Regions from separate parts of the Peribacillus phoenicis genome, predicted to be linked through region 2. Evidence: riboswitches for the same ligand, from Rfam matches in the RefSeq annotation. Region 2 holds a riboswitch; the other holds the start of a gene.
The links. A riboswitch is a leader RNA that binds a small molecule or an ion and turns the genes downstream of it on or off. The one in region 2 is predicted to bind S-adenosylmethionine.

Region 1: linked by a shared signal. The riboswitch ahead of ABC374_RS23485 (O-acetylhomoserine aminocarboxypropyltransferase/cysteine synthase family protein) and the one ahead of mtnW (2,3-diketo-5-methylthiopentyl-1-phosphate enolase) in region 2 are both predicted to bind S-adenosylmethionine.

What each region holds. Positions count from the first base shown of each region.
Region 1 is NZ_JBDFMF010000001.1:4,713,667-4,728,517, forward strand. It holds gene ABC374_RS23430 (hypothetical protein) at 1-31, opposite strand, end outside; gene ABC374_RS23435 (hypothetical protein) at 28-360, opposite strand; gene ABC374_RS23440 (hypothetical protein) at 378-572, opposite strand; gene sufB (Fe-S cluster assembly protein SufB) at 965-2,362, opposite strand; gene sufU (Fe-S cluster assembly sulfur transfer protein SufU) at 2,418-2,846, opposite strand; gene ABC374_RS23455 (cysteine desulfurase) at 2,836-4,065, opposite strand; gene sufD (Fe-S cluster assembly protein SufD) at 4,065-5,366, opposite strand; gene sufC (Fe-S cluster assembly ATPase SufC) at 5,382-6,167, opposite strand; gene ABC374_RS28820 (YuzK family famiily protein) at 6,619-6,771, opposite strand; gene ABC374_RS23470 (MetQ/NlpA family ABC transporter substrate-binding protein) at 7,576-8,412, opposite strand; gene ABC374_RS23475 (methionine ABC transporter permease) at 8,428-9,096, opposite strand; gene ABC374_RS23480 (methionine ABC transporter ATP-binding protein) at 9,089-10,123, opposite strand; SAM riboswitch class I at 10,278-10,390, opposite strand; gene ABC374_RS23485 (O-acetylhomoserine aminocarboxypropyltransferase/cysteine synthase family protein) at 10,500-11,810, opposite strand; SAM riboswitch class I at 11,910-12,015, opposite strand; gene ABC374_RS23490 (thioredoxin family protein) at 12,161-12,469, opposite strand; gene ABC374_RS23495 (toprim domain-containing protein) at 12,473-12,838, opposite strand; gene gcvH (glycine cleavage system protein GcvH) at 12,930-13,313, opposite strand; gene ABC374_RS23505 (arsenate reductase family protein) at 13,410-13,766, opposite strand; gene ABC374_RS23510 (acyl-CoA dehydrogenase family protein) at 13,908-14,851, opposite strand, start outside.
Region 2 is NZ_JBDFMF010000001.1:2,848,639-2,863,489, forward strand. It holds gene ABC374_RS13910 (MATE family efflux transporter) at 1-1,318, shown strand, start outside; gene ABC374_RS13915 (SDR family oxidoreductase) at 1,382-2,155, opposite strand; gene ABC374_RS13920 (Hsp20/alpha crystallin family protein) at 2,314-2,781, shown strand; gene ABC374_RS13925 (CAP domain-containing protein) at 2,974-3,711, opposite strand; gene ABC374_RS13930 (FixH family protein) at 4,186-4,623, opposite strand; gene ABC374_RS13935 (sensor histidine kinase) at 4,643-6,058, opposite strand; gene ABC374_RS13940 (response regulator transcription factor) at 6,055-6,741, opposite strand; gene ABC374_RS13945 (YncE family protein) at 6,747-7,709, opposite strand; gene ABC374_RS13950 (hypothetical protein) at 7,828-8,094, opposite strand; gene ABC374_RS13955 (DNA alkylation repair protein) at 8,205-8,447, shown strand; partial or broken gene ABC374_RS13960 (DUF2188 domain-containing protein) at 8,505-8,651, opposite strand; gene ABC374_RS13965 (CobW family GTP-binding protein) at 8,717-9,643, opposite strand; gene ABC374_RS13970 (cupin domain-containing protein) at 10,703-11,236, opposite strand; gene ABC374_RS13975 (methylthioribulose 1-phosphate dehydratase) at 11,261-11,890, opposite strand; gene ABC374_RS13980 (2-hydroxy-3-keto-5-methylthiopentenyl-1-phosphate phosphatase) at 11,887-12,546, opposite strand; gene mtnW (2,3-diketo-5-methylthiopentyl-1-phosphate enolase) at 12,553-13,785, opposite strand; SAM riboswitch class I at 13,891-14,044, opposite strand; gene ABC374_RS13990 (pyridoxal phosphate-dependent aminotransferase) at 14,176-14,851, opposite strand, start outside.

The sequences.
Region 1 (14,851 bases), 1.9 Mb from region 2:
TTCTCCTGCCTTCATGTTCATCGATAATCATTTGATTATAATTTTGATCAAGCCAGTTTTTTTCATTTTACTTTTTTTAAGTGGGTAGCGTCGATTGTCCTGCCGTTGTTCTTCATGAAATTTTAGTTCATGAGGCAGGAAAACCTTTTTCAACACATCACTATCACATATTTTGAGGCAAAGAAATATCTTCTCATAATCAAAATGCTCATCCCTTGGCAAATCAAGAATTTCCGCTTTACTGAATTCCACTGCCTTAAACTTTTGCTTCACCCTAGTTACAATCTCTTCTTTATTAAAAACCAAGTGTTGTTTATTTTTTAAGTACTTTTTATAAATCTCCTCGTAATTAAAATTCATAACACTCCCCCCATCATTTAACAGGTCCCCCCATAAAAAGCATGAGCATTTGGTGTTTTTTTATAGGGATGCCAATGCAAATAATAACCTTTTTTAGGTTTACCACCCATCTTATCCACTTCTGCAAAAGGCTTACCTGAAGGATTAGCGCCTTGTGCTACACCTTGTGCTTGATTACTTGAGACTGACCATGTATCTTTTTTAGATTTCATTTTTTTGTAAAATTAACCAAAATCCAAGTACTTTAAGTTTATATTTTCTACAATAAATATTCAATTGGCATTATTAATGTATTAATTACATAAAAACAACAATTAATATTCAAAGAAAATATATAATTTTATAAAAAATAGCAACAAAGCTCTTATTCATATATTTCTAAGTGAAGTTAAGCGGACTCGAACATCTACGGTTCCTTAATATGTGTAGGACTTAGTACTAAAATAATTGAATTTACTTCAAGCATGCTTTTAAATATAGCGAACAAAATAAAAGAAGACGAACAATAAAGTTCGTCTTCTTTACTAGAAGGTAATCTGAATCTGCACCAATGGTACACTTCAAAATTACCTGGTTTAATTTTTCATCAACATCTTACAGCTTATTATCCGATGGAGCCTTCCATTTCGAACTTGATCAGACGGTTCATTTCAACCGCATATTCCATTGGAAGTTCTTTTGTAAATGGTTCGATGAAGCCCATTACGATCATTTCCGTTGCTTCTTGCTCAGAAATTCCGCGGCTCATCAAGTAGAACAATTGTTCTTCAGATACTTTGGAAACCTTCGCTTCGTGTTCAAGGGAAATGTTATCATTCAAGATTTCATTGTAAGGGATCGTATCAGATGTAGACTGATTATCCATGATTAATGTATCACATTCAATGTTGGAACGAGCTCCATCCGCTTTACGTCCGAAATGAACGATACCACGGTATGTTACTTTACCGCCCTGTTTAGAAATTGATTTTGATACAATCGTTGAAGATGTATTTGGCGCTAGGTGAATCATTTTCGCTCCAGCGTCTTGGTGTTGGCCTTTGCCGGCAATGGCAATCGATAATGTCATACCGCGAGCGCCTTCACCTTTTAAGATGACAGCAGGATATTTCATTGTCAATTTGGAACCGATGTTACCATCAATCCATTCCATTGTTGCGTTAGCGTCACAAACCGCACGTTTCGTAACCAGGTTAAACACGTTGTTTGCCCAGTTTTGGATCGTCGTGTAACGGCAGTAAGCATCTTTCTTGATGACGATTTCAACAACCGCACTATGAAGGGAGTTAGTTGTATAAACAGGAGCTGTACAACCTTCTACATAGTGAACGGATGCGCCTTCATCAACAATGATTAGCGTACGTTCGAATTGCCCCATGTTTTCAGAGTTGATCCGGAAATAAGCTTGAAGCGGAGTATCCACTTTAACGCCTTTCGGTACATAGATGAATGATCCACCTGACCAAACTGCCGAGTTCAATGCCGAGAATTTATTGTCAGTAGGCGGGATCGTTTTTCCAAAATGCTCACGGAAGATATCTTCATTTTCACGAAGTGCTGAGTCCGTATCTTTAAACACGATACCCAAGTCTTCCAATTCCACTTTCATGCTATGGTAAACCACTTCAGATTCATATTGGGCAGATACACCGGCAAGGTATTTTTGTTCGGCTTCAGGAATTCCCAATTTATCAAAAGTCTGTTTGATTTCATCAGGAACTTCATCCCAAGACTTCTCTGATTTCTCTGATGGCTTAACATAGTATGTGATTTCATCAAAGTTCAGGCTCTGCATGTCGCCGCCCCATTGAGGCATTGGCATGTTGTAAAAATGCTCTAATGATTTCAAACGGAAATCAAGCATCCATTGCGGTTCATCCTTCATTCGAGAAATTTCTTCCACGATTTCTTTTGTCAGACCACGCTTTGAACGGAAGATGGAAACATCTTTATCCGCAAAGCCATATTTATAATCGCCGATATCAGGCATTTTCTTTGCCATAGCTCGTATTCCTCCATTTCAAATGGCTGAATTACAACAGCTCATTTTAATTTAATTATTCCTTCAATCCCTTTTCCATGGCTTTCCAAGCCAGGGTGGCACACTTGATTCGTGCAGGGAATTTAGAAACACCTTGAAGGGCTTCAATATCCCCAAGGTCCATCTCATCGTCGTATTCTTTTCCCTGAATCATTAAGGAAAAAGTCTCGGACATCGCTAGAGCAGTATCAACGTCTTTGCCCTTAATGGCTTGCGTCATCATGGAAGCCGAACTCATGGATATCGAACAACCATCACCATCGAATTTAACATCGCTGACCTTGCCATCTTCGATCTTCATCGTTAAACGAATCCGATCGCCGCAAGTTGGATTATTCATATCGATTGTCATGCTTCCATCTTCTAGCATGCCCTTATTACGCGGTTTCTTATAGTGATCCATAATGACTTGACGGTAAAGTGTATCAAGGTTATCAAAAGACATTACTGAAATACTCCTTCGTTTTAACAAGCCCGGACACAAGCTTATCAATATCTTCTTCCGTGTTATATAGATAGAAACTTGCTCTTGCTGTCGCTGATACGTCAAGCCATTTCATTAATGGCTGTGCGCAGTGGTGACCGGCACGGACAGCAATTCCATCTGCATCAAGAACGGTAGCGACATCATGTGGATGTACGTCATCAATATTAAAGGTAATTACACCAGCACGCTTTTCTGCATCTTTAGGGCCATAAATGGTCAGCCCTTCAACTGCTGACATTTTCTCCATTGCATAAGCGGCGAGCTTATGTTCATGCCGTTCAATATTATCCAAACCGATTTCCTCCAAGAAATCAATGGCAGCCCCCATGCCGATGGCGCCGGCGATGATTGGGGTACCGCCTTCGAATTTCCACGGGAGTTCTTTCCATGTAGACTCATACAAACCTACAAAATCAATCATCTCTCCGCCGAATTCGATCGGTTCCATTTTTTCTAGAAGATCTTTCTTGCCATATAGTGCGCCGATGCCTGTTGGACCGACCATTTTATGACCTGAGAAGGCAAAGAAATCACAATCCAAATCACGGACATCCACTTTTAGATGCGGCGTGCTTTGTGCCCCGTCGACTACCATTACAGCATTGTGATCATGGGCAATTTGGGCGATTTCCTTCACAGGATTGATAACGCCAAGCACATTCGAAACCTGCATGATGGACACGATTTTCGTTGCTTCCGTAATTGTAGCCCTCGCATCGTCAACGGAAATCGTACCATCCTCCTGAAGCGGAATATACTTCAATACAGCGCCTTTTTCTTTGGCAAGCTGCTGCCACGGAATGATATTACTGTGATGCTCCATGTAAGAGATGACGATTTCGTCACCCTCTTTAATATTTGCACCACCGTAACTTCTTGCTACAGTATTTAAAGCAGTCGTTGTGCCTCTGGTAAAGATGATTTCTTCTGTAGAAGAAGCATTAATGAATTTACGTACCTTTTCACGAGCACCTTCATACGCATCCGTAGCTTTTGTTCCTAGTGTATGCACCCCGCGGTGAACATTCGAGTTATAGCCGCGGTAATATTGCTCAATCGCTTCAATCACTGCAGCCGGTTTTTGAGAGGTTGCAGCACTATCTAAATAAACTAATGGCTGACCATTGACTTCTTGATCTAATATTGGAAAAAGCTTACGAATTTCGTATGGGTTCATTACTGTACTTTCCTTTCAATGACCGCTACTAATTGTTTTTTGACTCCCTCAATTGGAAGCTCGTTAACAACAGGGGCCAAGAATCCGTGAATGACAAGTCTTTCTGCTTCTTTTTTTGTAATACCACGGCTCATTAAATAATACAGTTGAAGCGGGTCGACACGGCCGACGGAAGCAGCATGACCAGCCGTTACATCATCTTCATCGATCAAGAGGATCGGATTGGCGTCTCCGCGTGCTTTTTCACTTAACATCAATACGCGTGACTCTTGTTCGGCATTGGCCTTTGTAGCACCATACTCTATTTTCCCAATTCCATTAAAAATGGAGGATGCGGATTCTTTCATGACACCGTGCTTAAGGATATAACCCTCAGAGCGTTTGCCATAATGAATGATGGCAGTCGTGAAGTTCTGCTTTTGTTCCCCGCGTCCGACTACAACGGTTTTTGTATCACCGTGAGAGCCATCGCCCATTAGATATGTTGTATTATCTGAAATCGTATTTCCGTCGTTCATCAGGCCAAGCGCCCACTCAATACGTGCGTCACGTCCTGCCACTCCACGGCGGTTAACATATGTCGTGAAGCCTTTAGAAAGGGTATCGACCGCACCATATTGGACTTTGGCATTCGCATTTGCAAATACTTCAGTTACGATGTTGGCAACACCTTCGTTAGACTCAACGGTTGAGAAATAGTTCTCTACATATGTGACAGAGCTATTATCTTCAGCTACGATCAAGACATGGTTGAAAAGTGTAGTATCTGGATTATCCAAAAGGAATACCGATTGAATCGGCTCTTTGATTTCTACATTTTTCGGAACATAAAGGAATGCTCCCCCATTAACTAATGCAGCATGAAGTGCTGTTAAACGATGCTCATCTATTTTAACGCCGTCTTTCATGAAATATTTTTGCACGAGCTCAGCATGATCACGAGCCGCTGATAAAATATCCGTAAAAATGACGCCTTGTTCTTTCACATTTGCTGACAGATTGATATGTGCCGGCGTATTATTGCGTTGGATGTATAAGTTTTCATTTTCTTCAATGATGGACTTAATTTCTTCCGGAAGCTCCTCTAAAGAGGCAAAAGCTTCACTCTCAACCGTATGAGTTTGGAAAGAAGTGAAATTCCATTTATCGATTTTCGTTTTATCCGGCTTTGGCATCGGGAGCTTTTCTAATTCAGAAAACGCTTGAATCCGAAGCTCGGATAGCCAAGCTGGATCATTATTTTTAGTTGAATAGGAGCTTATATCCTCTTGTTCAAACGGTAATTTCGTTTCTGTAGTCATTGCAAATCCTCCTACTTACGCTTCTTCGCCAACAGTTTCGTCTTCAATGCCCAATTCTTGTTTAATCCAGTCATAACCTTCCGCTTCCAAGCGGGCAGCAAGTTCAGGACCGCCTGATTTTACGACACGTCCTTGCATCATTACATGTACAAAATCAGGAGTGATGTAATTTAATAGACGTTGGTAGTGAGTGATGATCAAGCATCCAAAGTCTTCTCCGCGCATTTCGTTGATTCCTTTTGAAACGACTTTAAGTGCATCGATATCTAGACCTGAATCAATCTCATCCAAGATTGCAATTTTAGGTTGGATCATCATTAATTGAAGAATCTCGTTGCGTTTTTTCTCTCCGCCTGAGAAACCTTCATTCAAATAGCGTTGCGCCATATCTTCATCCATTTCAAGGAATTCCATTTTTTTGTCCATTTGACGGATGAATTTCATCAATGAAATTTCATCGCCTTCTTCACGGCGTGCGTTAATGGAAGAACGTAAGAAGTCTGCGTTTGTAACACCGCTGATTTCACTTGGATATTGCATAGCTAGGAATAGACCGACACGAGCGCGCTCGTCTACTTCCATCTCCAAAACATCTTCACCATCGAATGTGATGCTTCCGCTAGTTACCTCATATTTAGGGTGACCCATGATTGCTGATGATAAAGTGGATTTACCAGTTCCATTTGGTCCCATGATCGCATGGATTTCTCCACCTTTAACTTCAAGGTTTACCCCTTTTAAAATCTCTTTGCCTTCAATTGATACGTGAAGATCTTTAACCGTTAATGTAGAAGCTGACATAATAATACCTCCGTGAACTAATTCCAATTTTATTACCAGAAAGTAAAGATTACTTTCATTACTATAATTTACGTAAAAGCATTCTCACTTTATTCTCATTCCAATTTTATAACAAATCCAATTTGGAATCAACTAAATAGATAGGGGTTTCCACTTCGGCCATGTTAAAAACCTGTCCTATTCTTACAATACTAACAGATATAGCCTGTTTACTGCATATTCATACTTATTTTAGCTTTTGTTAAAATTATCTTATTATTCGGCAAATCTTCGTCCTTATTAATATATGTTCAAAGAATTTTATTGCAAGGTAAGAACGTTCCGCTTTAAAAAGAAAAAAATCGGACTGTCAGGTATTATGTAAGTATATCCAATAAGGAAACCCTTATTTTATGGACCACTTTCCATTTTACCTCTACAGGCCGATCTTTTAAAGAACTCTTTTATATGCTTAGCCGTGAATTTTGCGTTGAAGGTCCTGGACCATTTTGTTGCACTTTACATGTTCCCTATCCCGTTCTTTCTCAACCTCGATACGGAGGTCTAAGTTTCTACTGTACTCACTGTAGCCAATCCCATGTGAAGACTGCATCGCCTTTTCCATTTCGCTTGTTACATTTAAATCCAGAGTATTGATAGTGAACCATCCTTTCAAATTTGTGTATCATTTTTTTACCTTCATTATCTCTATACCCTTTCCTTTCCTGATTAAACATGAAAGTAATTAAATTAAGCCGCAGACTGAAACAAACTGGATCATCAATGAGTTTGTCTACAGTTTTTTAGGTTTTTAGGTTTTCAAAATTTGAACGTTACTTTCCACTTCAGGTACTCGCTTTCCGCGGGCGGTCCGGAAGCCTCCTCGGCGCTTTTGCGCCTGCGGGGTCTCCCCTGACTCGCTTTTCCCGCAGGGGTCTCATACCTTCCGTTCCAATCCACTAAGACTAAACAATCAGATAGAATCACTTTCACCTAAGGTTTCCAAAATGAAGTGCCTCACTTCTCTAAGTCCGGAAAAAATTATGAGCGACGCATTATGTAAAAGCTAAACGAACAAACCAGCTTGCTTATTCATTTATGCGGCAGCAGACCGTAACGATAGTAACACCCGGAAATACTCATGATACTCGTATTAAGAGCCTCTGATTGAACATGTGATTAAGAAAGTTAGAAAACCTGTAGCTGTTGACGCAGATTCCGCAACCATGGCTATGTGTAATATGAGCGTTTTGGTTGTTATCTCTGCCTATCGGCACTCAACAACAAATATAGAAGGCTATCGTGAGTACAAATCGCTTTAACTGCTTCAAATCCAATAAAAATCAAAAAGGTTTCGGAATGAGACCATTCCGAAACCTTTTTGTTTACAAACTGCGGTCTGAATTAAATCAGGTCGCCCATTCTTGAATTATTTATCCGCCGGTACAACTGCACCTTTGTATTCTTCAAGAATGAAATCTTGAATTTCTTTAGAATGCAATACTTCTACAAGCGCTTTGATTGCTTCTTTATTTTCGTCACCTTTGTTTACGGCAATGACATTCACATATGGTGATTCCGAATCTTCAATCGCAATCGAATCTTCAAGCGGATTCAAACCGGCGTCAATCGCATAGTTGGAGTTGATCAAGACTGCATCGCCTTCGCCACTCTCATAAATTTTAGGAAGCAGGGCCGCTTCATAATCGGCATCGAATTTAAGGTTTTTCTTATTTTCAACGATGTCTTTCGTTGTAGCCGTCGTTTTATCGATCCCTTCTTTCAAAGTGATCAGGCCATTCTTTTCCAAAAGGGATAAAGCGCGTCCATGATCAGCGACAGAGCTGCTCATAATGATTGTTGCGCCTTCCGGAAGTTTATCAATGCTTTTATATTTTTGTGAATATAGGGCAATCGGCTCGATATGGATTCCGCCAGCATTAACGAAGTCATATCCATTTTCTTTAATTTGCCCCTCTAAATATGGAATGTGTTGAAAGTAGTTAGCATCCAATTCCTTATCATTCAACGCCTTATTCGGTAAAACATAGTCCTGGAATGTTTCGATTTCCAATTCGATTCCTTTTTCTTTAAGAAGCGGCTTGGCTTCCTCAAGGATTTCAGCATGAGGAACATTGGATGCCCCTACAACTATTTTCTTCGATTCTTTTTCCGTATCACTGCCGCTTTTATCCTTTTCACTTCCACAAGCAGCCAAAGCGATAGATAACACTAAAATTAATGCAAATCCTAAAAACTTTTTCATCCTTTTCATCTCCCTTTATCTTTTGTCCAATTTAGATGTAATCACATCTCCAATAATTTGAATTATGAAGACGATAATTAGAATAACGATCGTCGCTACAAGCGTAACGTCATTTTGATTTCTTTGATAGCCGTCCAAATAGGCCAGATTACCAAGCCCGCCTGCGCCGATGACCCCGGCCATTGCGGTATATCCAACCAATGCAATCGATGTTACCGTAATCCCGGAAATAAGGGCAGGCATCGACTCTGGAAGAAGGACCTTCCAAATGATCGTGCTCGTTTTTGCCCCCATCGATTTAGCGGCTTCAATTACACCTTTATCGATTTCACGAAGGCCGATTTCAACCATACGCGCATAAAATGGTGCCGCACCGATAATAAGTGCCGGCAGTGCAGCGTTCTCTCCGATCATGGAACCGACAAGCGCTTTAGTGAAAGGAATGAGCAGCACGATCAAAATAAGAAATGGAATGGAACGGAATATATTGACGACAGCACTCATGACCCCGTTGACTGCCCGGTTTTCCCACATATTACCCTTCCCCGTCAGGAACAGGATCAATCCTAATATTATGCCTATAAAAAAGGTTGCCACTACAGAGACGCTTGTCATGTAAAGCGTTTCCCTCGTAGCTTCAATAATGTCTTCCCAATCAACATTCGGCAATAATTCTTCAAGCATGAGTAATCACCTCCACGCCTACCTGCTGTGCTTTAATGAATTCTATTGCGCGGAGCATTTCATCCTCTTTGCCATCAAGATGGATAAACAATGTTCCATATGAACCGCTTCTTGTTTGGGATATCTTACCTTGAACGATATTGACATCCAACTCGAAGTTACGTACAAGCTTGGTGATCAATGGGCTTTCTGCATGATCACCTACAAAGGTCAATTGAATCACTTTGCCTGCAGGATAGCGCTCGAGCAAATGGTCCATCGTTTCTTTCGTTTCTTCCGGTTCCGTTACCTGTTGCACGAAACGCTTCGTCATTTGTTCTTTAGGATTCTTGAAAACATCCAGGACAGGACCCTGTTCAACAACCTGCCCGCTTTCCATCACGGCGACGCGATGGCAGATTTTACGTATTACATGCATTTCATGTGTTATCAAGACGATCGTCAATCCCAGGCGCTGATTGATGTCAACAAGCAATTCGAGTATGGAGTCGGTAGTCTGCGGATCCAAGGCAGAAGTCGCTTCATCACACAGCAGCACTTTAGGGTCATTTGCCAGAGCCCTGGCTATTCCCACCCTTTGCTTTTGCCCTCCGCTTAATTGTGAAGGATAGGCCTTTTCCCTGCCTTCCAGTCCGACTAACTTGATCAATTCGTTCACACGCTTGGTTCGTTCAGGTTTAGAAACTCCTGCAATTTCCAATGGGAAAGATATATTCTCCTGAACGGTCCTTGACCATAATAGATTGAAATGTTGGAAAATCATGCTGATTTCTTGACGGGCCTTACGGAGCTGAGCGCCTTTAATTTTTGAAATTTCCTTCTCAGCCACCACAACGGATCCCTCTGTAGGTGTTTCCAACCCATTGAGCATTCTGATCAAAGTACTTTTCCCCGCTCCACTGTAACCGATAATACCGAAAATCTCGCCTTTATTTATTTCAACATTCACATTATTTACAGCCTTGATCGTCTCACTGTTTCCTTTTCCTGTTCGGAACAGCTTACTGACTTTCGTCAATGTAATCATTAATCCTCACCTCTTTTATCCAATAAAACCTATGAACTTAGTTGATTTCTCTACATTATTAGTCTGTTTCTCATATCATGCAAAGGGTTTCCCCCATTAAAATAGAAAAAACCTTTCTGCATGAGCAGAAAGGCAGGTGAAGAAACAGGCCTTCCTCTCATCTTCCAAAGTGATTAAACTTTGTGTGAATTGGCACCTTTCCAAGGAAATCTCCTTGTCGGTTGCCGGGTTTCATCGGGCACATCCCTCCACCTCTCTTGATAAGAGCTAATATATAGAATATTTGTACATCATTAAGTTCTTTAGTATGGTGAAATTTTATCATAGATAAAAAAGGAGCGCAATGTATATTATTTCTAGTACACAGAAACTTTACTTAAACCGTTTTGGATGTCAAGGAGACGATATTCGTCGCTTTTTCAATTGCCTGCTCCAAATCTTCTATTAAATCGTCTACATTTTCAATCCCAATGGATAAACGGACTTGATCAGCACTCACACCCGCTTTCGCAAGACCCGCCTCATTCAATTGTTGATGGGTCGTACTTGCTGGATGGATGATCAAGCTCTTCGCATCCCCCACATTCGCTACATGGGACCATAATTCCACCGAATTGATAAGCTTTGCGCCAGCTTCGCGATTACCTTGTATTCCAAAAGTCACGACAGATCCAGCTCCCTTAGGCAAATATTTATCCGCAAGGGCTTTATCGGGATGATCCTCATCACCAGGATGTGAAACCCAAGTCACGGCAGGGTGGTTTTTTAAATATTTAATGACAGACTTGGTGTTTGACAGATGCTCTTTCATCCTTACATGCAGTGTTTCAAGCCCAAGCGTAAACTGGAATGCACTTTGGGCACTTAGCGCAGGGCCTAAATCACGAAGTAACTGCACTCGGGCTTTCGTTATGAATGCAGCAGGTCCAACTGCCTCGGCGTATACCAGATTGTCGTAGCTTGGGTCAGGCTCCGTGAAGCCAGGATAATTTGGCGAGTTCCAATCGAATTTCCCTCCATCCACGATGACACCGCCCAGCGTGGTTCCATTTCCCAGAAGCCATTTTGTAGCGGAATGGATGACAATATCCGCTCCAAAATCAATTGGTCTGCATAGATATGGTGTCGCGAAGGTATTATCAATGATCAAAGGTATTCCGGCATCATGGGCGATTTTCGCTACCGCTTCAATATCAAGCACCCTCAAACTTGGATTTCCGATCGTTTCAGCAAAAATGGCTTTAGTTCTTGGCGTTATCGCCCTTTTGAAATTTTCAGGGTCATCGGGAGAAACGAACTTCACTTTAATCCCATATTTAGGAAGAGTATTTTCAAAAAGGTTATACGTACCGCCATATAATGTAGAGGCTGAAACAATCTCATCTCCAGCAGCGGCAATATTCAGGATTGAAAGTGAAATGGCTGCCATTCCGCTTGCTGTTGCCAATCCGCCGATACCGCCTTCCAATAATGCCATTCTTTCCTCAAAAACGCTGACCGTGGGATTATGAAGTCGTGAATATATATAACCATTCTCCTTTAGACCAAATAAATTCGCTGCATGGTCGGTGTCTTTGAACAAGTATGCATTGCTTTGGTAGATAGGAACTGCACGGGCACCTGTTTCATCAGCTTGCAGACCGCCATGAACACTCAATGTTTCGAAACGCAACTTTTTCTCTGACATATGATTTCACCTTTTTCTATGGATTTAGTTGGAATTATATGATACCTGGCCTTTTATAAACAAAAAAACCACTTCAATAAGAAGAGGTTTCTAGAATACACCTCATCTACCAGAGCCAACACTCTGCTGGAATTAGCACCGTATATAAATTTATACCGGTTGCCGGGCTTCGTCGGGCCAGTCCCTCCGCCACTCTTGATAAGAACTATTAAATTCTGCCGTTACTTAATTCAAAATATAGCATTTTAGAATAAATCAGTCAATGAATTGTTAGAATATTCTTTGTTTAATTTCAATCTCGCATTCAAATGTCCGCAACAAAGAAACCAACCACGGTTCTGATTGGTTTCTTAGCTGATTTCCTTAAGCAATCCGTACAAATAAGGAACGGATTGAAAGGCATATATTTTTTTGTGCAGCTGTCCTTCTTTGAAAAGCAATAAACAAGGAACACTTTCGATTTCATATGATTCGGCAATTGCTTGGACATAATTCATATTCATTTTCCCTGCCTTCAATTCCGGGAATAGCTCCAAGGATATCGTCAGCATCTTGGAGGCAACCTGACAAGTGCCGCATAAAGGGGTATATAAATATAAGCAAAAGGTTTCCCCATTTTCAACAGCAAGCTTACACTCTTCTTCTTTCCATTCCTGCATCAATTAGTCGTTCACCCTTTGACTTAAAAATTTCATTTTCACATTCATATTGGCAGATAAAAGCACAGTTGCGATATGATGTTCGGGCGAGCTTTCCACTTCTTTGTACATTTTATTAATATACAGGTGGTTCGCTTCAGGCATTTCCCTTCGGAACTGCTTCCGGAGCTTTTCTCCTGATTCATCTGCGTCAAAAAGGAGATAAACATCACGGTCCATCAATTCATCCACTAATTCATCCAGCTTAGTTAATGATATGGTCCCATTCGTACATCTTATTTCCACATCTTCATTTAAAACGGAGGCAACTTTTCTTCTATCGGAACTGCCTTCTACAATGATCACTTTATCGAATTCGCCCCACTCCATGTCATCACTCCATCTCACGAATTATGTGTGCAACTGCCACGGTACAAAATGAAAAAGAGAGCAGGCCTTTTCAGTCCCCCTCTCATTCTTTTTAACCGTTGATTAAACTCTCATACTCTTCAGCGCTCATCAAGTTTTCAATATCACTGCCATTAGATGGTTCAAGCACGACCATCCATGCCTTTTCATAAGGAGACTCATTTACATATTCAGGGTTGTCACTTAAATCTTCGTTTACTTCAACAACCTTGCCACTGATAGGTGCATAAAGCTCAGAAACGGTCTTAACGGATTCAACACTTCCGAATGGTTCGTTCGCTTTCAATTCATCGCCGATTTCCGGAAGCTCAACGAATACGATGTCCCCAAGCTCGGACTGTGCGAAAGCTGTAATTCCAATGCGCACTGTTCCATCTTCCGTTTTGACCCATTCATGTTCTTTAGTGTAACGAAGTTCTTTTGGTGTTGTTGTCATTATTAACCCTCCATATGTACATCTTATTTTATCTATTCCATTATAAGGTAGATTGTTTGTTTAAGTAAGGAATTAACCAAATATTTCGAGAAATTTTCAGTTCCAAACCTGTTCGAATTGCTCCTCTTTGAAACCTACCGTCACTTTGGTGCCGTCCGTAACAATCGGCCTTTTCAGAAGCATGCCATCTGTGGACAATATATCAAGCATCTCTGCTTCAGAAGCTTCTTTCAGCTTATCCTTTAAGCCCAGCTCGCGATATTTTTGACCGCTAGTATTAAAAAACTTCTTCAACTCCAAATTGCTGTTTTTATATAGTTGTTCTATTTCTGTTCGCGAAGGCGGATTTTCCGCTATATGGATTGCTTCATATTGCAGTTCATGATTATCCAGCCACTTCTTTGCGTTACGGCATGTGCCGCATTTTGGGTACCAATATAATGTTAAGCCCATCATTTCACCACCTATCAATAGAATACCCGTTTTCATCACGCAATACAACGAATTGTCTTTTGAATTTCCAATACGATTTCATCAAAGGAAATAAAGGGAATGCCTTTTCGGGCATTCCCTTTACTGATTATGATTCATTGCCTAAAGAGCATATTTTTCAGCTTCGATTACCTTCACGGAAGCTTCACGCTTTTTCGCAATGACATTGATCGGATTATGTCTTGTCAGCTTGCGGAGCGACGCAAGCATGATGCGAAGAGTATCGCCTGTTTCCACTGCGATTAACGTTTCCTTTGCGTGCTGTTCTATTTCATTGAAAGCTTCCTGAACGAAGATTTCAGTGTAAAGCACTTTTTGTTTGTTCTTCTCCAGACCTGTAGCTGCTATTGCTTTTTCCGTACGCAATACCACGGATTCCGCTGCATAAGCAAGGGATGCGATATCAGCAATGTTGGAGAGGATCTCTTGTTCTTGATCAAGAGTTTTGCCGTATTTCTGTGCAGCAAGGCCAGCTGCCAGAATCCCAATTTTCTTAGCGTTTCTAACAAGCATTTTTTCTTGTGCCAATGGCTCATCGCCAGGTTCTTCCGGCATCATCATCATTAATTCCTCTTGAAGGCTTTGAGCCTTTTGAAGAAGCGGCAATTCCCCTTTAAGTGCTTTCTTCAGGAAAGTTCCAGGGACAAGCAATCGATTGATTTCATTTGTACCTTCAAAGATCCGGTTAATCCGGGAATCACGATATGCTTTTTCAATTTCATACTCCTGCATGAAACCATAGCCTCCATGAAGCTGTACGCCTTCGTCCGTAACATAATCCAACACTTCGGAAGCGAAGAATTTATTCAATGAACACTCAATGGCATATTCAGCGATTGCTGCCGCCATTGATTTCCCATCTTTCACTTGCTCATCCGTCAATTTGCTTTGCCTTTGTTCATAAAGGCCAACGGTACGGTATACAGAGCTTTCTGCTGCATAAATTTTGGATGCCATTGTTGCAAGTTTTTCTTTCGTCAAGTTAAAATCGGAAATTTTCGTTTTGAACTGTTGACGTTGATTCGTATAAGCTGCTGTAATCTCAA
Region 2 (14,851 bases):
GTTATTTTATATATTGATACCTATCCTGATAACCCAAATCAGCATGTATGCCATGACCTTTTTTGATGTGATGATGTCGGGACAATACAGCACCCAGGACGTTGCTGGCGTCTCCATCGGCAGTTCGCTATGGACACCCGTGTACACGGGGCTGAGCGGGATATTGATTGCCTTAACGCCGGTGGTTTCACAGCTGGTCGGTTCCAGGCAGTCTAAATCCGTTTCCTATTCCGTGATGCAGGCCATTTATTTAGCTATCACTTTAGCCTTGTTCATATTAATCATTGGGGCGTTTTCTTTGAACCCCGTATTGAATGCCATGGACCTTGAAGATAGTGTCCACATGGTTGCTCATGATTATTTGATTGCACTTTCACTCGGTATCATTCCTTTATTCGTTTATAATGCGTTAAGGGCCTTCATTGATGCTCTGGGGCAGACCAGAATCTCCATGATCATCACCTTATGTGCACTTCCGGTAAATGTCCTTTTTAATTACCTGTTAATCTACGGGAAGTTTGGATTCCCCGAACTTGGCGGTGTCGGTTCCGGGTACGCCACTGCCATTACTTATTGGTTAATTGCCCTGGTGGCCATCCTTGTTGTAATAAAAATCAACCCGTTTTCGACATATAAGGTTTTCAATGAATTTTTCCGGGTTTCCTGGAAAGAATGGCGGGCTTTATTATTGATTGGGGTACCCATCGGGCTGGCTATCTTTTTTGAAACAAGCATTTTCTCGGCCGTCACCCTTTTGATGAGTAAGTATGATACCGTGACAATTGCATCGCATCAGATTGCCATGAATTTTGCGTCCCTGCTTTATATGATACCGCTAAGTATATCCATGGCTTTGACGATCGTCATTGGATTTGAAATTGGGGCAACCCGTTATAAAGATGCAAAAATGTATAGCTGGATTGGCATATCGATGGCCTTGACGATGTCGCTCGTTTTGTCGACCATCCTATTCCTCTTCCGTGAACCTGTGGCTTCTTTATACACTAAAGATCATGAGGTAATGATGCTGACATCACATTTTTTAATATATGCCATCTTCTTTCAGATATCGGATGCCCTCCAGGCACCCATTCAGGGTATATTGCGTGGATATAAAGATGTTAATGTCACATTTGCGATGTCACTGGTCTCCTACTGGATTCTCGGGCTTCCCATTGGCTATTTTTTTGCAAAGTATACCGATATGGGAGCCTTTGGGTATTGGATCGGCTTAATAACCGGCTTGGCTCTCGGAGCTATAGGCTTGGCGGCTCGCTTACGGTTCATACAGCAAGTGAAATATAAAAAAATGGCGTAAAAAAAGTGGGGCTGGATTACACCGGCCTCACTTTTTTTCATTCTGAATTCAAATTCTAAACCACTAGGCTTTATATATTTTCCCAAGAACATCCTTACCGCCTGTTACCGGTATGATGCTCCCGGTAATGAAATCTGATTTTTCATCACAAAGGAACGTGATGACCCTCGCTATATCTTCCCCCGTACCCGGTCTGCCAACTGGAACCGTATCATCCTTTTCTGCTCTCGCGACCCTAATTTCCTCCTCTTTCCAATCCCCTATGATATCACCAGGACAAACCATATTCACGGTGATTCCATGTGTAGCTTCTTCAGCAGCTAAAGTTCTTGTCAAGGAAGTCAAGCCGCTCTTTGCAGCGGCAAAAGCAGAACGATAGATCCAACCTGGTGCAGTTTCACACCGTTCAAACCCTAATGTAATGACTCTACCCCAGTTTCTACTGCGCATTTGTGGAATAAGTTCCTTCGCAAAAAAGAAAAAACCATTTAAATTCCCGTCCATGATGTACTTCCATTCATCGCTGCCATATTCAGTCATGGGTTTACGATCATGCATATATGGCCCTGCGTTATGAATGAATATATCAACATGGCCAAATGCCTCCAAAATCTTTTGCAAAATATTCCGGCAATCTTCCTCACTTGACGAGTCACCTTGAATCGCAATTGCCTTAACATGATACATTTCCTGTAATTCATCCACTAATGCTAAAGCTGCCTTTTTACTTTTTCGATAAGTAATGATAATGGACATTCCATTATCCGCGAGTGAAAATGCCATCCTTTTGCCGATACCCGTTGCTCCACCAGTAATAAAAGCTACTTTTTCATCCACAGGCTTACCCTCTTTATCTAATGGATTTTACTTAATTATACATAAGTTTATTCCATTTTCTATAATTTAGTAATTATAAAAAAGAACCTCTGGGCTTTAGCTGCATAAAATATAACAAATAAACCTGTCAGACCAAAAGCAGGAGAGAGGAATTCAATATGTTTCCCTGGAATTCACTTTTTTCTTTTAAGAATAACCCGAACCAAAAGGAATTCATGAAAAATATGCAGCAAAGTGACGTTCAATCGTTCATTGAAAAGGTATTTTCACAAGTGATCCCTGACAATATGCAAGGTATGATGAACCAAAATGATGGCGGCTCACAAAAAGAAAATGCCAGATCTGAACATCCATTACATGCTGAAGTATTTGAAACCCACTTATATGTCTTCGTAAGAATTCCAATAGACGATGAATCTTGGCTAAAGAAAATGAAACTTTACCATACATCTAACCAATCCATCATCGAGGGGATTCCTGAAGAGTCAGATCGGCATGTCATAACACTCCCCGCACCTGTAAAGAAAAAAGGGGCATCGGCCCAATATAAAGAATCAACATTGGAAATACGTCTTCAAAAAAGTTTCAATACACAGTATTCAGAAATCGATGTATCCGAGATTTAAGCGGTTTCACCGGGACCTCACTGATGTTAAGGTGCGGTTCCATTTATTTCTTGGTTCAATTCTTTTTAGATTTGGGTACATTATAGAGAACCAATCGATGTCACCATTGATTTTTTCCATGGAATGGAATGATCTATTCTCGCAAAAAAAAGCGCACCCCATGTAAATGGGATGCACTTTTCTATTAATCTATTATTTTCCGATGAATTGTTGAGTCCAGTAGTTACCAGATTCTACGTAACCTACTCCAATATGAGTAAAGCTAGAATTCATGATGTTTTCACGGTGTCCTTGGCTATTCATCCAAGCTTGTACCACTTCTTCAGGTGTTTGTTGACCTTGTGCGATGTTTTCGCCAGCTGTTTTATAGCTGATTCCGAATTGTTTCATCATATCGAATGGTGAGCCGTAAGTTGGGCTATTGTGATCAAAGTAGTTTTTATCTTTCATGTCCTGAGACTTGATACGTGCAACTTTGCTCAACTCAGTGTCGATTTTAAGAGCTGACAAACCTTGTTTTTCACGTTCTGCATTAGTTAATTTAACAACTTCTTGTTCAAAAGCACTTAATTCAGAGCTTGTCTCTTGTTTTTCATCAGTTGATTTATCAGGTGTCACTTCCGGTGCTTCAGGTTTTGCTTCAGCTTCAGGTTTTGCTTCAGGTTTTGCTTGGTTCGCTGCTCCAGCTTCTTGACCTGGTGTTTGAACTGGTTTTTGAACCGGTTTTTGTTGTGCCTGCGCTGCAGGTAAAGTGATATTGTATTTAGCTAGGTATTGGTCAAGGACTTTTTGCATATCCTCTTTATTCATAGATTTGTAAGTTACTTGTTTAACAGTATCACAGTTGGCTGCTTCAGCTTGGTTAGCTCCTACTCCTGTGAATATAATAGCTGCAGCCGCTGCTGCTGACATAAACATTTTCTTTTTCATTCGTATTTCCTCCTGTGATGTTCGTTTTGTGTTGTGCTTTGCTTCTGGAATTATCATAACATGCACTTTTTGTAATAAATGCACCATCAATTTCCATCGAATTTAACAGGATACGAAAGAGAAAATATTATTATCCTAGTTTCAGAGAAAGCTTGCAAGAATCCTTTACCTATCTATGTTTCTTTTAGTGGTATATATACTCATATTTTTCCAGCCCTTACTTGTCAATGGTAGTTACATAGAACCATTTCCATTGAATACTAATAACTTTTTGTTGACATATCGTATTTAACCAACATAATATGACTTTCTTTACTTTTATGTTACAAATTTTTCGATTCAACTTCAACACGCCGTCTTTTGTCCTGATTATTTCTACCCTATTGCCTTGACCATTTTTCAAATAAAAAAACAATCCGGATTCACTCCCGAATTGTTTTGGTTTTGATAGTCATTCATCATTTCATTTCTTCATCATTTTATTTCTTCATCATCCATTTCGTCCATTTCCTTTTTCCCACCATTTTGTTCAGGAGTGCTTGGTTTCCCTATGACGAATTCTTTCTTTGGCATGTTGTGCATATCCCTTGCCGTTACATGGGCGTATACATAATAGGTTCCTTCTTCATCAAAAGTCTTTTCCAATTCATATATGCCGTTTCTTTTATGTTTTACTGCAATTTTGTCATGGTCATCGCTATTCGCAAGCCAAATTTCAAAACTGACATCATCTGCATCTGTCACAACTTCGTCCCCATAAGTCACTTTTGCCTGAAATTTCACAGGCTCATTCACTTTACCCTGAATTGGATCGACAGCTAAATCGACATTTAACATTTTCGGAATTTCCTCTTCCTTGCCGCATCCGGCCAAAAAAATTAACGTCATGCAAAATAACACGATTTTTTTCATTTTTGAACGTATCCCCTTTTTATGAATTCCATTCTTCTTTTATAACCGGTAGGATGACCCTGACTTTTGTTCCCCTTTTTTCCTTGCTTTCTATTTCGATTTTACCATTTTGCAATTCCACCAATTTTTTGACAATGGACAGTCCAAGCCCTGAACCGCCATCAAAACGGCTTCGTGCTTTGTTCACTCGGTAAAAACGATTCATGATATGTGGCAGATCCGCTTCCGGGATCCCGTTACCCGTGTCAGTAATCAGCAGTTCGCAATCATCTTTATGCTGAATTAGGGTAATATGGATCGACCCTCCAGGATCAGTGTACTGAATGGCATTATCAAAAATGTTATGCAGGATCTGTTCCATCCTTCCTTCATCCCCAAAAATAATCGGATCTGGATCCAGATCCAGCTGCAAGTCCAATTGCTTTTCTTTTATTATCGGTTCATATTTCACAAGTACGTCTTCAATGAATTGGGCAAAGGCAATCGGGATTTTATTTAACAAGAATGGATCACTATCCATTTTTGTTAAGTCCATCAGATCTCCCACAAGCCGCTGCAGCCTAAGTGCCTCCCTTGAAATGAGATGAAGGTGTTTCCGTTGTTCTTCATCATTTTTCACGACACCATCCAATATGGCCTGTGTGTATCCCTTTACGTAACTAAGCGGGGTTCTGAGCTCGTGTGCTACATTTTCTAGAAATTCTTTTTTTCTTTCTTCTTCCAAATGGATGGAATTGGCCATATCATTAAAGGCTATTGCCAATTTACCTATTTCATCATGGCTCCTTACATGGACCTGTATGTCATAATTCCCCTCTGAAACACGATGGGCTGCAGTCTCTATTTCCTTAATCGGACTGATTAGCCTTTTCAACCATTTTGTAGTAAAAAATATCGCGACTATCAAGAATAATAGGACCGCTGCCAACCATTTTGCAGCAAATTCCTTAAGTAAGACCGTAATGGAATCTACTGGAATATATGTATAGATGATACCTTCGAGGCGATCTTCGTCAATCAGGGGTATGATCGCCGCTACAATGTTCTTTTCAAACCTTTTCTCATATCCCTCTTTTTCAACGGCTTTCCCATCTAAAAGCATTTGCCGTTCTTCTTCAGAAATAAGGGTATCATAATTGATTTCAAAAGGCAGACAGGCACTCAATTCCCTGGGATTGTTGACGACAAAGACCTCGCTGTCATTCTTACTGTTAAACCATTCAACTTTTTCCTTAAAGTCATCACTGATTTCACCGCCGGTATAATCCGCCCCTAGCAATGACGCTTCATTGACTAAATCTGTTTTTAGCTTCTCCACATATAGATTTTTATAATAATATTGAGAAAGTGAGTAAGCGAACAGTACGGAAAGGATGATGGCGGTGATGATGGTGAGCCATAATTTAAATGAGAGGGTTCGCCATTTATTGATCATTTCTTTTCCTCTATCTTATAACCGATTCCCCAGACGGTTTGAATGTAATCGGCCGCTCTTAATTTCATTCGTAACGTTTTGATATGGGTATCCACGGTACGTAAAGATCCTCCATATTCCCCGCTCCATACATTTTCAAGCAGTTGTTCACGGCTGAGTGCCTGGCTTTTATGCCGCATGAGAAATAACAGCAATTCGAATTCTTTCAAGGTTAAATTGATTGCCTTCCCTTCAACCAAAACCGTTCTGGATTGTAAGTTCAAGCTAATTTTACCGAATCGGACATGGTTTTGATTCTCTTCATTCAATGATAATTTCCCTGTCCTTCGCAATACAGCTTCCACTCTTGCGACCAATTCTCCTGGATTGAACGGCTTGACGATATAATCGTCGCCGCCAAGCTTCAGCCCTTTCACCTTATCCCATTCTTCACCTTTCGCACTGACAAAGATCACAGGGATCTCCCAATTTTCACGAATTTCTTCACAAACGGAGAAACCGTCCATACCTGGCATCATGATATCCAATAGGATTAAATCCACTTCCTCTGTTTCAACCATCCTTATAGCTTCTCTTCCATTCGCAGCTTGAAGGCATCGATAACCTGAGTTCAGCAAATACATTTCAACTAGATTTCGCATATCTTCTTCATCATCCACGACTAAAATGGTGTAAGCATGCATGTCATCTACTCCCTCAACATCAATTGGAACGGACCTTCGCCGACTTTTATCGTTTTTTTAACATCGACTGTTTCAGCATCCATTACATACACTTCATCACTATCATATCCCGCCACGACCACATCTTCATTGAAGTTCGCCATTTCAAAGGGGTTGACGCCGACCACTTTGCTTTTCACTTCCTCATATTGATCATTCAATTTATATAAGGAGCTTGTACCATGACTAAGGACAAATATGCCTTCAGCATTCTCCAGGAACTTTATCGGCATGGTGGGGGCCTTCAGCTTCTTCTTCAACTCTCCTGTTTTTGCCGAATAAATATATAGATCTTCTTCCACTTGGTCCCCATCACCGTGTCCTCCGATCCATATTTCATCCTTTTCTTCCCTTAATAATGTGCCAGTGCTGGAACTATGTACGGGAAATTCGAAATCGACCTTTTTCGTTTCAAGATTTATAACTGAACATTTGGTATCACCAAAATTAATAACATACAAACGATTCGCTTGCTCTCCTTGAAGAACGGTCAAGGGGCTTTTACCAACCTTGACAATATCCTGTTCCTCCCCATCAGCATTTAAAAAATAAATGGAATGATTCGCTTGATTGACCGCCACGATGCTTTTTCCATCACGTAACAACTGCATATTGACGATTCCTTTCCCAATTTCCCAACTGTTTATCAGTTTTCCTGCTGATAATGAGTAAACTTGGACTTTTTTCATCTCTTTTCCATAAAGCAGGATAGTATCTTTGTCTGCCAGGAGCAGGGCTCCGGTAAATGGTTCTGAAATATCCCATTTTGCAAATGGATGATAGTTTTCATCTATAAAAGTCAGAGAAGTATCCTTGATATTGACAGTTGCCAGGAAAGGTTCACTTTTATTGATTTTAGTAAATGCATTACCGCTATTACACCCAGTAAGCAGTACGATGGCAAGAAAAAGCCCAATGCCCCACTTCATATTTTAAGCTCCTTATTCATTAAATATCTATTTTTTAAAAATTTTAACAATGATTTGTGAAAAAAGTATGAAGCGGATAAGAATATTTGCTTACAAGCATCCGTATCACACTCGGAAATCATAATCTTTCCAATTCAGTGATATAGAGCATGACGATCGCATTTTTCCTATCTTCTGCAAGCGTAGATTCCATCACGCGTTTAATGCAGAGGTAAAATTTCTCCAATACTGGTTTTCGGGCACGGGGATGGGCATTTTCATCCAAAAGCTCACGGCGGATGAGTTCCGACAAAACTTCCCTTCCACCTCCATCGGTCACCTTACGATTGTTCCATATGCTTAAATAAGCCACCAGTAATTCTTCTTGCCTGATATTTTCTTTCATAGTATCCCTTCCATCCATTACTAATTCATACATATTATTGATCAAGTTCGTAAAGACTATCTTAATAATACGATCACGCTTTTTAAAATTCAAAAAAAGGAGTGAGTACAGTGTCTCAAGTATACCGCTGTCCGAATTGCCGGACAAATAAATCTCGCTTCAATCTCATTCAGCAAGTAGCAACCCCCGTTAAAAAGGATCCGCAATCCGGTGAGATTGTTGAACAATATTCGAACGATTCCCTTCAGCCGTTCCATCTAGCATATAATGGTCCTGAAGTTCGGGTGCAATGTGCTGCGTGCGGATTAATAGAAGACGAAAAGACATTTGCCGCCTTTGGAATGCAAGAATAAAAATGGTCAGACCCACATATGGGTCTGACCATTTTTTCAATCTTTTCCCACCGACATCTTAGCCCGGTCTATGGCAATTGGAATGGCTTTTCCATCCTCATATCCTTCATCCAATAATGCATTCGCGATTTCTATAGCCTTTTCCCTTACATCTTTATCTAGATTCTTCATCGAATTTGGGTAATCGTTCTTATTCCATGGCATTAATACCGCCTCCTTGATAAGAAAGTCTTCTTATATGTTTCCCTTCTTTTATGGGCGGTAAACGTTTATCGGGCCGCTCTCGCTTCCAAAGCTTGCAACTGACCGATCAACATTTCCTTATCCAACTTTTCCCCGATTATGACGATATTCAATGGCATTTTCATCATTTCATTCATATACATCGGCATTCCGTAGGAGTATTGAAATAAATGGGGGTATTGTGAATGTGTAAAGGAAATGTATCCTTTCATTCTATATACCGTTTCCGGCAGGGACCTAAGCCACTCTTCAAAGTCGGTTTGTGCCACGGCACCTTCAAATGTATGAACGATTGCAGTTAAATGCAAATGGTCATGTACATCAAGCTTTTGATGGCCATTTTGCCGATTTCTTTGCATCCCTTGCAATGATTTCAAGGAAACGTCCGCATACTCCGTCAATAAACATACAGCATCCCTATTCAGCGCCTGTATCGTATATATCAGCTGTGCGGCCTCCATCTCACTTACTAAATCCGCTTTATTCAATAATATGAAATCGGCATGGTGGATTTGCTCGGCAAGCAGCTGTCGAAGCTGCGGAGACAGTTCCTCGCGATCGCGCCACCTTAATAAATCGACCACAGTGATAATCCCTTTATACTCCAGCCTTTTGGCGAAAATCGGTGACATGATGCCGTCCAATACTTCAACTGGATGAGCAGCGCCCGTCGTTTCAATATAAACCGCATCCAGGTCATTTTCGGTTAGCAATTCATGAAGCTGAACCTCCAGTTTATCTTGAATTGTGCAGCAGATGCACCCGTCAAACAACTCCTTCAGAGGCACCCCATCACCAATGAGTCCGCTGTCAACCGATACACTGCCGAGCTCATTTAAAAGCACGGCCACTTTTCTGCCCGCGTCACTTTCCTGCTTTAATATATTTCGAAGAAGCGTCGTTTTCCCGCTGCCGAGAAAGCCGCCCAATATGTACACTTCGGTTGTTTTCATTCTTATCTGCTCCTATGATCCGGTTAAATTCGATTCGGTTAAATTTTATCATACTTATCTTACTAAAGCACTTGCCGGATTCACAAAAAAAAACAGCCCGTAAGCTGGTTTCAGACATAGACAAAGTCGAAGAAAAGCGAGTTCGACTGGGGTTTTTTATTTAAAAACGTCCAGTCGATTTCAGAAATCAGCTCCCTTTCCGCCGACTGTCTGCCGAGCCTCCTCGACGCAAGCGTCTGTGGGGTCTCGGCTAGCCAGTTATTCGGCAGGAGTGTCGCAAATTTCTTCAATCCAATGAGGATTAGAGTATAAAACTATTAAGACCGGAGTACTATATTCGAGCGTTCGCGAGATTTTTTGACCTTCATCTCACTATTCGGACTCCGAACACCATTTTGTTGCCAAACTGAAATCACGGAGTCCATCTTCGTGGTTACAGACTGTAGGCAAACTCTATGAAAACTCAGTTTGCCTACAGTGTTTTATTTAAAAAGTTCAGTTGATTTCAGAAATCTGCTCTCTTTCCGCCGACTGTCTGACACGCCTCATCGGCGCAAGCTCCTATGGTGTCTCGGCTAGCCAGTTATTCGGCAGGAGTGTCGCAAATTTCTTCAATCCAATGAAGATTAGAGGAAAAAACCATTAAGGATAATCTGGTCTTGTTTTAAAATCATGGTTCGAGATGAGACCATTCCGAACGCTTTTGACTGCAAAATGAAACAAGCCGGATGGCTTGTTTCAGAATGAAGATAAACTCGAAGAAAAGCGAGTTCGACTGCAGTTTTTTATTTAATAATGTCCAGTCGATTTCAGAAATCCGCTCCCTTTCCGCCGACTGTCTGCCAAGCCTCTTCGGCGCAAGCGCCTGTGGTGTCTCGGCTAGCCAGTTATTCGGCAGGAGTGTCGCAAATTTCTTCAATCCAATGAGGATTAGAGTATAAAACTATTAAGGATAATCTGGTCTTGTTTTTTAAAATCCTGGTTAGGGATGAGACCATTCCGACTTCCCTTTTGTCGACAAATTGAACCAAGCCCTTAAGCTGGTTTTTCAACATTGATTCATGCTTGAACTTCGTCTTTTTCGTAAATCGGCACCCATCCTGCCGCTGTAACGAAAATGCGGACAGCAACAGTTTTCCTATCTTCTGCAAGCGTAAAATAATGTCTTGTTGATTCTGGAACACTAATAAGATCACCTGGATTAAGGCGCACATCAAACCACTGTTTATCCTTGCCTTCGATGGCAAAGATACTCGTTCCGCCTGCTATGAAACGCACTTCATCATCTTCATGGTGATGTTCCTGCTTAAAGTTTTCAAGCATTTGATCCAAGTTCGGATTCGCATCGGATAATGTGATGATATCATGCGCTTTATAGCCTCTTCTTTCGGAGATTTCCGCTATCTCTGATTGGAATGCTACTAGGATTTCCTCCTTGTCAGCATCTGTTAGATCGTATTTTTCCACGAGATGGGCCGGTAATTTAGAAATGTCCCACTGCTCATAAATAACCCCTTGTGTTTCTAAAAATCCTTTTACCTGTTCACCGTTTTCAATAACCTCGTTTGTTTCATGGAATCTGATCGTCGCCATCATTCATTCCTCCTCTATGAGTGTTTATCTTAAAGAACCCGCAAACGCCTTTTGTTGATTAAGCAACAGTTGATATTGAAATAAAAATTCGCAAGCTTCAAGTATTCTCTTTGCTTCGAGTCCGCTTTTACCCCAAACCGTAATACCATGATTGCGGATCAGCACGGCGCCAGAGTCTTCTTCGACATGTGGCTCGAACTTATCTGATAACAGCGGAATGTCAGCATGATTATATATGATTGGAATCCGAAGTTCCGAATCTTCATCCCACCGACCGGTTGCTTTAATGATTTCATGATTACGAAAAGAAACTTGGCCTTCATCTCCGTACAATTCGGATATCACATTATTTTCAACTGTATGGACATGGAGTACACAGTTCGCATTCGTTTTCCGGTAAATGACTGTATGAAGTAAAGTTTCGGCCGATGGTCTTAGGTTCGTTTCTTCAACTGGCTTTCCATTTAAATCCACCAGTAAAAAGTCCGAATCCGATTGCTTCCTTTTATCCTTACCGCTTGCCGTAATATAAAAGAAAGGGCTTTTGGGCTCCCGAATAGACAAGTTCCCGCTAGTTCCCATAAACCAATCCCTTTCGGCCAGTTCAGCTTTAATGTCTGCCAGCTCCTGCCATTCTTTAGAATGATTGTTCACGCTTTAACCACCTTCTGCTGCTTTAAAATATCAATTACATCAAAAAACGTTTCAAATCCTTGATGTGGAATCCCTTCCCTATCGCATTTTTCAAGCAATATGTCACGGGCTATGACAAAATCGGCCTGTTTTGCAGCTTCAAAATCCGTTACCGAATCTCCAATAACGAATTTAAAATCTTCCGCACCCGTAATTTCCCTCATAATGGATGGCTTGCAGCAACCGCAATCATTATTACATTGATCATCACAAGCATGTGGCCACTCAATATAAATCTTTTCCTTATCAAAAAATGCATGGTTGCAATAAACGGACCCTGTTGGCAAGATATCATTTAAAAGCGGTGCAATGAAAAAATCCATGCCCCCGCTTACGATATATAAAGGGATGTTGGCTTGTTTCGTATACTCAACGAATTCATAAAACCCTGGACGAATGCCGGCCGTCTTTCTTACATATTGGATGATGTCATCCTTCAAGCCGCTATCAAGCAGGGAAAACATATCCCCTACTCCTGAAGATATACTGATTTTTTGCTGAAGGACACCGTCTTTCAACGCTTCCCATTCCGGAGGCGCAAATTTCTTCATGATGGAAATGATATTATCCGTGTTGGTGATCGTTCCGTCAAAATCACAAAAGATGATCGGTTTCATTATTTCTTATAGGCCTCCCCATAACACAAGAGCTTTTTTTAGTGTTTCATTCTCAAGCGCCGATTCAGATAGGTCCTTTCCTGCCAGTACGGCTTCTACAGCAGAACGGAAAGCCTTTGCCCCGCCCTCTGCTCCATCAGGATGCCCGTGAATTCCACCTCCGGCATTAATCACACTATCGATTCCAAAATCCTTGATTAGGTCCGGAACCATGCCCGGATGAATGCCAGCAGAAGGAACAGGGAAAGCTTTTTTCCATGAAAGTTCATCTTTTGTCAGAGCTTCAGCAATCGCCAAGGTTTCCTTTTTTTCAAGTGCGACACTTCCATAAGGGGATGGGAACAAGGATAAATCCGCACCTGATAACCTTACTAATTTACCAAGCAATAATGGATAGCCGACCCCATAAAATGATGAAGCTGCCAATGCCCCGCTATATGCGGGGTGCGCCATGATCGGCAGCTTGATACGATCATGTTCACTCAAGGCCTGCAATACATCCAAACCATATGTATGAACGTTGAACAACAAGGCATCTGCCCCTGCATCAGCCGCTTGCTCTGCTTTATCCAATAATTCAAATGTTTTCCCTGATAGATTGACAGCATATAAAGTTCGGTGGCCAGTGGTTTCATAAACTTCATTCAATATTCTTTTTCCCGTTTTTATTCTATCGAAAAATGGAGTCAGGTCCTGGTCGAAGAGGATCTCATCATCTTTAACTAGATCGACACCTCCTAATGCTTGTTGCCTCAGTTGCTCATTATGGAATGTTAGGTCTCTTCCTAATACACCTTTAAAGATGCTCATCACCAGGGGCCGGTTATAAACGCCAACCTTTTCCCTAATGCCTTCAATGCCAAATTCCGGCCCTGGAAAGGCTTTTTGAATATCACCGACAAAATCCAAGTCGATAAGTTTTATTTCTCCATCCAATGAAAGTTTGCCGAAGACCGTCGTGAGGATTGCAGGTAAATCATTGGTGAAATTCCTTGCCGGATAGGCAATTTTAATAAGCGAACGGTATACTTTACGATTAAAGTAGCTGTTTGCCCTCTCTTCTTCAGAAAGTGGTGTCACCGATACGACGCGTCCCTTATGTTTTTCCAGTTGTTTCTGGACCAAATGGGGCAGGTCCGTCCATGTTCCGACAGTCAATCCCAAGGCAATGCTCTCTGCTTTTTTCTCATGATTCCCCTTAGAATCATGAATTAAATAAGTAGCGACTAACTCGCTCATTTGATCACTCCTATATCACGTTAGTAAACTCTGGATGTCATTAACCTGAACTGGTCTCAAAATGGCAAAAGCCCCTTCATAAAGAAGAGGCTTTAAAAAGCCATCTTCTTATCTCCCAGCCATTGGCTGCAAGAATTAGCACCGTGCCTTGTGGATTTCAAGAAAAATCCGGCGAAGAATTCCGCCCCATTTTACAATGGAATTACGGTCGGTTGCTGGGCTTCATAGGGCTAGTCCCTCCACCTGCTCAAAATAAGAAAACGCTGATATATAAATTTGCATCCAAGTATCGAAAGATTAAGAATTTATTTTGTATTCTGACAGGTAATCCCTACTTTGTCAATAAGTTTTAACTATTTAAGGGTGAATTAATCGGATATATCATTGTGGTTAAAATAATTTTAATCTACTTATCCGTTCCACAGCCTCTTTCAGCCGATCTTCCGAAGTCAGCAGCCCTACCCTGACGTATCCTTCGCCAAATTCACCGAATCCATTTCCTGCGGCAACAGCAACGTGGGCATGCGTTAATAAATAGTCTGCAAAACGCTCGGACGTAAAACCTTTAGGTACTTTGAGCCAGGCAAAAAATGATGCCGCAGGAGCTTTGACATCCCAGCCGATTGCCCTCAATCCCTCAATGAAAACATTCCTTCGGCCCTCGTACATCTGCACTAACTGCTCTACACAGCTCTGCGAGTCAAGCAAAGCGCTTGCCGCAGCTTCTTGTATCGCCGGGAATAGACTCACATAAAGATGGTCTTGTAATAGTTCAAGAGCTTCTATGACACTCTTATTCCCCACTGCGAAGCCGACTCTCCACCCTGCCATATTGTATGTTTTCGATAGTGTGTATATTTCTATTCCTATTTCCTTCGCTCCCTCTGACTGGAGAAAGCTTACCGGTTTTTTACCGTCGAATCCTATCGCTCCATAAGCGAAGTCGTGGACCACACAAATTGAATGCTCTTTTGCAAAAGAGACGGTCTCATCAAAGAAACTTTCAGTTGCAGAAGCACCTGTGGGATTGTTCGGATAGTTCAAGAACATCATTTTCGCTTTATCA